DNA from 2 places in the Agrobacterium sp. O3.4 genome. Region 1 is predicted to be linked to the other one. Evidence: riboswitches for the same ligand, from Rfam matches in the RefSeq annotation. Region 1 holds a riboswitch; the other holds the start of a gene.
The links. Region 1 has a riboswitch for cobalamin ahead of bluB (5,6-dimethylbenzimidazole synthase). Riboswitches for the same ligand answer to the same signal wherever they lie in the genome.

Region 1 (4,286 bases):
TTCCAGCTGGCGCAACGCCCATGTGCCGCCGGGTGCGCTCGGCCCTTCCGGCGAGGTCATCCCCGCCAATATCATTTCCAAGGCGCCATCGGCCGAATTGCGCCCCAACCAGACCGACCAGGATTCGCTGCCGCCTTATCCGGTGCTGGACGATATTCTCGAATGCCTCGTCGAGAAGGAAATGTCGGTCGAGGAAATTCTGGCGCGCGGCCATGATGTGGTGACCGTGCACCGGGTGGAGCATCTGCTCTATCTCGCCGAATACAAGCGCCGGCAATCGGCACCGGGTGTGAAGATCACCAAGAAGAACTTTGGGCGTGACCGGCGTTATCCGATCACCAACCGGTTCCGGGATCGGTGATTAAGGCGGTTTCCGGAGGGGGGCCTTTAACGCTGGTCCGGTGTCATCCAGAGTAATTGCCTGTGAGACGGTGCGGCATATTTCTTCTCCCCGCCGGGGAGAAGGTGGCCCGAAGGGTCGGATGAGGGGGCACCATTGCCGTATATCACGACCCTTGCCCCCTCATCCCGCTGCCGCGACCTTCTCCCCCTCGGGGAGAAGAAACAAGCGGCATGCGCTCAGTCCGCGATGGGGGTTCATGAATGGCGCAGAGAAAACCCCGCGCCACTCTTCACTCACCTCAAATAACCTGCCCCACATCGATACGGTTGCCGTCAGGATCTTCAAACACGAAGGCCCTGAGGCCATAATCCTTGTCCTGCAGAGCCTTGATGATGCGCAGCCCATGGCTTTTGCAAATCTCATGCAGCGTATCGACATCGCTGACCATCATATGCGCCACGTTGAAGGGCGCTGCCTTATGGGTGGGCTGCAATGTCAGGTGCAATTCGGCATTGCCCTGTTTGAGGATCATGAAGCCGACGGGAGTGCCGTTTTCGAAGGTTTTTGTGAAGCCCAGCACACCGACATAAAAGTCATGGGCCTTTTCGATATTCTTGACAGGAAGCATTGCGGCGATCCGCCCGAAGCGGATGCCGTGATCGGCGATGGTATTCATCGCGGAACCTCGGATCTGGGAGAAACGGGAAGGGTTACGGGCGGTGCCGGAACGCTGGCGTTTTTTCCGATTTGAATTTGCAGGACGGTGCCTGCGGCCATAGGATCATAATCACCATGGCGGCGAAAGCAAACGGAATGTCTGCGTCCGCCAACGATCAGAGCCAGACTATCGACAGCCCCGGGAGGCAGCATGCGCAGTTCCATCGAAATCTTCAACATCCGCACCCGGCAGATGCGGGTGGTGTGGCAGACGCCGGAGCTGTTCGAGGCGCCGAACTGGTCGCCGGATGGCAAATATCTGCTGTTGAACAGCGAGGGGTTGCTCTATCGCCTGTCCCCATCCGGTGATGCTTCACCGGAGAAGGTCGATACCGGCTTTGCGACGCAATGCAACAACGACCACGGCATTTCGCCTGATGGTTCGCTGTATGCCATTTCCGACAAGGTGAAATTCGGCAAGAGCGCCATTTATCTTCTGCCATCGGCGGGCGGTGCGCCAAGGCTGATGACGAAGAACCTTCCTTCCTATTGGCATGGCTGGGCGCCGGACGGGAAGAGTTTCGCATATTGCGGCATTCGCGATCAGGTCTTCGACATCTATTCCATGGATATCGACAGCGGCATCGAGACGCGTCTGACCCATGGTGAGGGCCGCAATGACGGGCCGGATTATTCGCCTGATGGTGCGTGGGTCTATTTTAATTCCAGCCGCACCGGGCTGATGCAGATCTGGCGGGTGCGGGTGGATGGCTCCGCTGTGGAGCGCATCACTGACAGTTCCTATGGTGACTGGTTTCCGCACCCGTCTCCCAAAGGGGACAAGGTGGTGTTCGTCTCCTATGACGGCGACGTTTTCGACCATCCGCGTGATCTCGATGTGCGCGTGCGGCTGATGGATATGGATGGCGGCAATGTCGAAACGCTGTTTGAGCTTTTCGGCGGGCAGGGCACGATGAACTCGCCCAACTGGTCGCCGGACGGTGATGAATTCGCTTATGTGCGTTACTTCCCTGTGGCGTAATGCGATTTGGCTTTCGTTAAGGTCACATTGCCGCACCGGCCTCGCGATACTTGCATTCGCAAGCCTTCTTGCTCATAGCTTCCTCAGTCAGGTGCCCGCCCTTGTGGCGGGAGAATCGGGAATCCGGTGAGAAACCGGAACGTGCCCAGCGCTGTGAGGCGGATGCCCTTTTCAAAAAGCCACTGAAGTCATTCGGGAAGGCGAAGAGGGCGGATGAAGCCGAGTCAGAAGACCGGCCTGGCAGGATAGACCGAACCGCGCGGACGGCGGCAGGTTGCTGAAGAGGCGCGTCGTGCATGCGAAAACCGGCATGGTTTCGGCATCCGCGCGCCCGCATTGTTGGGGTTAAACGATGCCGACCGACCCGTCCGCTGGCAATCCATTGCAAACCGATCCATTCGACCATGCGCTTTCGCCTGCCCAGCCATTCTCCGGTGCGGAGCGCGAGGCGATCTACCGCGCCATCGAGACGCGTCGCGACGTGCGCGACCAGTTCCTGCCTGATCCGCTGCCGGAGGAGCTTGTCGAGCGTCTCCTGAAGGCGGCGCATTCGGCTCCCTCTGTCGGTTTCATGCAGCCGTGGAATTTCACGCTCGTCACCGATGGGGCCGTGCGCCAGGCCGCCTTTGTGGCCTTCAGCCGGGCCAATGAAGAGGCGGCGGCGATGTTTACGGGCGAGCAGCAGGCGCTTTATCGCAGTCTCAAGCTCGAAGGCATCCGCAAGGCGCCGCTCAGCATCTGCGTGACCTGCGATCCAACACGCGGTGGCGAGGTGGTGCTGGGGCGCACCCACAATCCGCGCACGGATGTCTATTCCACAGTCTGCGCCATCCAGAACCTCTGGCTTGCCGCCCGCGCCGAAGGCATCGGCGTCGGCTGGGTCAGTATTTTCCACGACAGCGATATTCGCACCATTCTTGATATCCCTGAGCACATCGAAATTGTCGCCTGGCTGTGCCTCGGGCGCGTCAATACGCTTTATACCGAACCGGAACTGGCGGTGAAGGGCTGGCGCCAGCGTGTGCCGCTGGAGGAGCTGGTGTTTCGCAATCGCTGGGGTGGGCGGTAAGGCACTGATAACGGTCTGCGGATGAAGTGAAGCGTTGCCGCTTTTTCTTCTCCCTGGGGAGAAGGTGGCCCGAAGGGTCCGATGAGGGGGCCAGCTCACCGAATATCGCTGACGTTGCCCCCTCATCCCGCTGCCGCGGACTTCTCCCCCTCGGGGAGAAGAAACTTGTGGCACCCGCCCGGTCCTAACCGCCGGCTTACTGCGCGACGGGGAACCCCGTCGCCGTTTTGATCTGCTTTGCGGCAAGCCCGGCCCCGGTTCTGGGGAAGTGCCGTCGCAAGGCGGTGCTGCGCGTTTCTTCTCCCCAAGGGGGAGAAGGTGGCCCGAAGGGTCGGATGAGGGGGCTAGCTCACCGAATATCGCTGACGTTGCCACCTCATCCCGCTGTCGCGGACTTCTCCCCCTCGGGGAGAAGAAACAAGGGTCGGGCGCTCGCTCACGACACATATCACTGCTGCGGTTGAATGCCCTTCAGTGCCGGGTTCTTCAGGTCGATGCGGCCCGTCTGGTCCGGCAGGAATTTCGGGCCGATGACGCGGACTTTTGCGTCGTTCGGATCATAATCGCGTTCGGGAACCGGTTGCTCCGGCGGTTTTGCCGCCTGTTGCTGTTCGGCCGGTTCCTTCGGCTTGTCGCCCTGCGGTGACGGAATGGTGGTGATGCCGGAATAGGGCTTTTCGGCCTGTGGCCGGGCGGCCTCTTCCTGCTTCTGCATGTCCTCGTGATAGGCGGCCATGTTGCAGGCGCAGCCGGGCGCTTTCGTAGACGCGTTGCGATAGGCGAAGGCGGTGGGCAGGTCCCTGTAGGGTTTGCCGGTTTCGGCCGAGACCATATCGGAGGTTTCCTGATCCGTCATGGAGTGGAAATAAAGCTCGGTCTGCGTGCCCGGGCACATTTTCTGGCATTGCTCCGCCTGGGCGCGGAAATCGAGCGGCGAGGCATTGGAGGCGATCGGGAAAAACGAGCCGTCGCAGGTGCGTACGCAAAGGGTGCGCAGTCCGCCCTCGGCGGCGGCATTGGGGTAAGGCGACAGGCCCGTCCGTCCCGGCTCACGGTCGCCCTGGCGGAAAGCATCGGGATAACGGGTGACATCCGGGGCCTGCGGCGATTGCCTGTCCGTTTCCGGCATTGCGCTGCAGCCATTGGCGTCGAGTGCGGCGAGAATGCGCTGGCGC
Region 2 (4,286 bases), on a different contig from region 1:
CACGATGGCGTGTGCAGCCGCTACCCGCTGCATCCATGTGCCGAAGGCGACAAGCGCGTGACGCGGCGGCAGGGCAGGATCGTGGTAATCCACCCGCCGATCCTCATTGCGACCCCGATCCGGCGCAAGCGCCACGAACACATTGCCAAAGCGGGCAACGCGAAAGCGGAATGCGCCATCAACAAGCACATCGTCACTTTCCGCAGTTCCCCATGTTGCATTCAGGGCAGTTGCGGCAGCGGCCGGCAATGCGGTCAGGAAATCGCGATAGTCGGAAAGAACGACCGTCGCTTCCTGCTGTTCAACGCAGTCGAGTAGCGCCCGCGCCGTGTCTGGAATATCCGACACCGCATATCCCGCATCGGCAAGATCGCGCAGCATTTCAAGCACGCTTTGCGGCACATCCAGACCGACGGCATAACCCGTGCGCCCCGGTGCCGCACCCGGATAATCCGGCATCAGAATGACGATACGGCGATCCTGCGGCGGAGCCTGTTTCAATCGCAGAAACGCCCCGATGCGGTTCGACACCTGTTCAATACGATTCGCTTCCGGCACATTCAGGAGGCTGGCACCGCCATCCGCCCGCGCCTGCTTGAACGAAATCGCACCGGCGAGAATCCGGCCATCCAGTTCCGGCAGAACCACATGCATAGCAAGATCAGAGGGGTTGAGGCCACGCGCATTTTCCGCCCAGCCATCACGCCGGGTGGTCGCCATCACCACCTGAAAAACAGGGACACCGAGGCGGTCGAACAGCGTCCGTCCGTCCTCATCCGTCTGGCTGGCAAAAGCGGTGGCAGCAATGATGGCGGCAGGCTGCAGGTCAGGCAACACGCTTTCGAGAAAACGGATCGCCTCCCCGTCCTTCAGACCGCTGACGAAAATCGGCAATGGCACAAAACCGCGCCCGGAAAGCGCATGGAAGAGCGCATCCACAGGTGCTGCATCAGCCGCCAGCAACATCGAGCGGTAAAAGAGAATGGGCAGTATGGCTGCATCGGCTGGAAAACCGGCAATGGCTTCCGCTTGACTGACGACACCCTGTCCGGGCCGGTAAAATCCGGCCTTCGGCAGAGGCTCGGCCTCAATATCCGGCCACACGCCATCCTTTGCCAGAGCCGCAAGACCAGTTGCAAGGCTGCCCATATTCGCCCTTCCCCCTTCACGGAAAAAGGAAAGGGCAGAGGCCAGTATCTGCCTGTCCACGGTCGAGGCCGCTTCGAGCTTTTCGTCCCTGTCGCTGCACTCGCCCGGTAATAGCAGAAGCTTGATGCCGCGCCGTCGGGCCATCATGGTAAGCTGATCGACGCCGTAGCGCCATCGATCAGCTCCACCGAGAATCCGGATAAGGATAACACGGGCATGCTCCGCCGTCTTTTCGATCCACAGATCGACCGACATGGGGTGCCGAAGCTCGGAGAGGTTGGCGGCGGAGAGCGACGGGAGCGCATCTCCAGCCTGCCGCCACGCCCTTTCCAGCCCGGCAAGATCGCTTGCCGAAAAAGACAGCATCACCACATCCGAACGGGGCTGGTTGAGATCAACCGGCTCGATCAGATCGTCCAGGGACGAGGATGTGGTGGCGAGAATATGCATCTAAGGCATTCCCAGTAAAAGTCCGTAGCGGTCAGGCTGCCAGCATCTGCTCGATCTTTTCGCGGTTGATGCCCTTTTCACCAATGATAACGAGCCGGCTGCGGCGTTCTTCACCCGCCGCCCATGGGCGATCATAATAGTGATTGACGCGGCTGCCGACAGCCTGCACCTGCAGGCGCATCGGCTTTGCGGAAACTTCGATGAAACCCTTGATGCGCAGGACATTTTCCGCAGCCGCCGTCTCGGCGATGCGGGCTGCCAGCGCCTCCGGGTCACTCACGGCCGGCAGGTCGATGACGAAGCTGTCGAAATCGTCGTGTTCATGGTCGAACGCGCCATCGTGATGGGTACGGCGGTTTTCGATATCCTCTTCCACCGCAAGGCCAAGGCCGATCAGCACGGCGGGATCAATGGCGCCATTCGACGCGACGACAATCTTCGCCGCCCTCGGCAGATGTTCGAGCACATGAGCCTTCGCCTTCTCGAGACCGGCATCATCGAGAAGATCAGCCTTGGTCAGCACGATGAGATCGGCGCAGGCGACCTGATCCTCGAAAACTTCCTCTACCGGATCATCGTGATCGAGCGCCTCGTCATTGGCCCGCTGGGCGGCAAGTGCTTCCATGTCGTGGGCAACCTGTCCCTCGGCAAGGGCTGCGCCATCCACCACGGCCACCACGGCATCCACTGTCACGCGGCTCTTGATCGCCGGCCACTGGAAGGCCTGCACCAGCGGCTTCGGCAGTGCGAGGCCGGACGTTTCGATGAGGATATGCTCCACCTTCGGCTGGCGGCTGAGGATTTGTTCGATAGCGGGCTGGAAATCATCCGCCACCGTGCAGCAGATGCAGCCATTGGCCAGTTCAACGATGTTTTCTTCCGGGCAGCTTTCAATGCCGCAGCCCTTGAGAATTTCGCCATCGATGCCGATATCGCCGAATTCATTGACGATGATGGCAAGCCGCTTGCCATCCAGCTTTTCGAGAAGGCCGCGCAGCAGCGTGGTTTTTCCGGCCCCCAGAAAGCCGGTGACGATGGTGCAGGGAACGCGGTCCAGAAGGGTGCTCATGATCTCTCCTCGGTAAAATTGAATGGGGGAATGCGCGCCACCATGCCGCGCTTCAATGGTTCGGGGCGGCCGCGCCAGGGCATCAGGCCGTCTGCGGAGGCGGCCAGCATATGCGCGCCTGTCAGCAGGTCTTCCGCGTCATTGGGCGTCAGCCCGCCAAACACATAGGACCAGCCGTCGGCGCCACGAAGCACGGCGCTGAGGCTGCGCTTGCAATTGGCAAGGCAACTGACGGAGCGAACAACGACACCGGATGCTTCCGCCTTCGCGATGACGGCTTCGGCGAGACGCAAACCGGCGCGTGGTTCGGCATTGGGATCGGCTTCATCGCGACAGCTTCGGCAAACGAAGACCACCACACCGGAGGCCGTGTCAGCCTGCGTGTCTCCGCCTGCACATGAAGATGTCGCTGAAATATCCAAACCGTTTCGCTTCCCGCGCCTTTAAAAAAATCGTCGGGGTGCTGACATCGAAAACGGCATGCGCAGATGCGCAAACCCAATATTCGATCTGACCGACTGACCGGAGCACCCCGCCCGACAGACGTTTTTCTGAAACGGCAGGTCTCCTGGCTTGCGGCTTCAAAACACCCGGACACCGCCTTCCCGAACCCATCTTCAAGGGTCCAGTGGCTTTACGGTGCAGGCTTACCGCTTACAGTTGCGGGGGCAGCCACGGAATGACCCATTGTCCGGGTGGAACCGTGTTCCCTCTTAGCTTTTCCCGTTGCCGGGAAAAGACCGTCAGTCCGCTACCATTAGGCTGAACGAGGGGGAGGGTCAATGCCGTGGCCTGCCCCTCACGCATTGCCGGGTGCGGCAAATTGGGTATAGTCGCCGCTCCGAATGGCAGGGGCATCGGTCCCGCACCGCAGGATGAGAAGGAAAACGCGATGACGCGCGACATCAGCGATAACGAAGCCGAACGCCACCGGCAGAAAATGGTCAACCGCAAGACGGTTCAGGATGCCGAAGTTGCGGCAAAGACCATCGAAAAAGGTCTGCTGATGATCAATACCGGCCCGGGCAAAGGCAAGTCCACGGCGGCCTTCGGCCTTGCTTTGCGCATGCTCGGCACCGGGCGGCGGGTCGGCGTCGTGCAGTTCATCAAGGGCGCATGGTCGACGGGCGAACAACAGGCTCTGACGCTTTTCGGCGACAAGGTTGTCTGGCGCACCATGGGCGAGGGTTTCACGTGGGACACGCAGGATCTGAAACGCGATGTTGCCGCAGCCACAAAGGCCTGGGAAGAAGCCAAGGTCCTGATGGCCGACGAAACCATCGGCCTCCTGATCCTCGACGAACTGAACATCGCGCTACGTTACGACTACCTGCCGCTGGAAGAGGTCGTTGAAACCCTGTCCAGTCGCAGGCCCGATCTGCATGTCATCGTCACCGGCCGCAATGCCAAGCAACCGCTGATCGACGCTGCCGACATGGTGACGGATATGACCCTGGTGAAACACCACTTCAAGGCGGGCGTGAAGGCGCAGGCCGGGATAGAATTCTGACATGACCGCACGGGTGCTGATGTTTCAGGGAACCGGCTCGGACGTCGGCAAATCGCTGATGGTGGCCGGCCTTGCCCGGGCATTCACCCGGCGCGGCCTGTCGGTGAT

Region 2: it holds a riboswitch for cobalamin, as region 1 does, so the genes downstream of both, M0412_RS18545 (DUF1636 family protein) here and bluB (5,6-dimethylbenzimidazole synthase) in region 1, are expected to answer to the same signal.

Annotation. Positions count from the first base shown of each region.
Region 1 covers NZ_JALPZP010000001.1:955,201-959,486, forward strand. Annotated here, with positions in the region: gene M0412_RS04630 (NAD+ synthase) at 1-361, shown strand, start outside; gene M0412_RS04635 (glyoxalase superfamily protein) at 642-1,019, opposite strand; gene M0412_RS04640 (TolB family protein) at 1,212-2,042, shown strand; cobalamin riboswitch at 2,115-2,298, shown strand; gene bluB (5,6-dimethylbenzimidazole synthase) at 2,395-3,111, shown strand; gene M0412_RS04650 (DUF2865 domain-containing protein) at 3,560-4,286, opposite strand, start outside.
Region 2 covers NZ_JALPZP010000003.1:287,305-291,590, forward strand. Annotated here, with positions in the region: gene cobN (cobaltochelatase subunit CobN) at 1-1,599, opposite strand, end outside; gene cobW (cobalamin biosynthesis protein CobW) at 1,631-2,668, opposite strand; gene M0412_RS18545 (DUF1636 family protein) at 2,665-3,090, opposite strand; cobalamin riboswitch at 3,209-3,428, opposite strand; gene cobO (cob(I)yrinic acid a,c-diamide adenosyltransferase) at 3,561-4,178, shown strand; gene M0412_RS18555 (cobyric acid synthase) at 4,180-4,286, shown strand, end outside.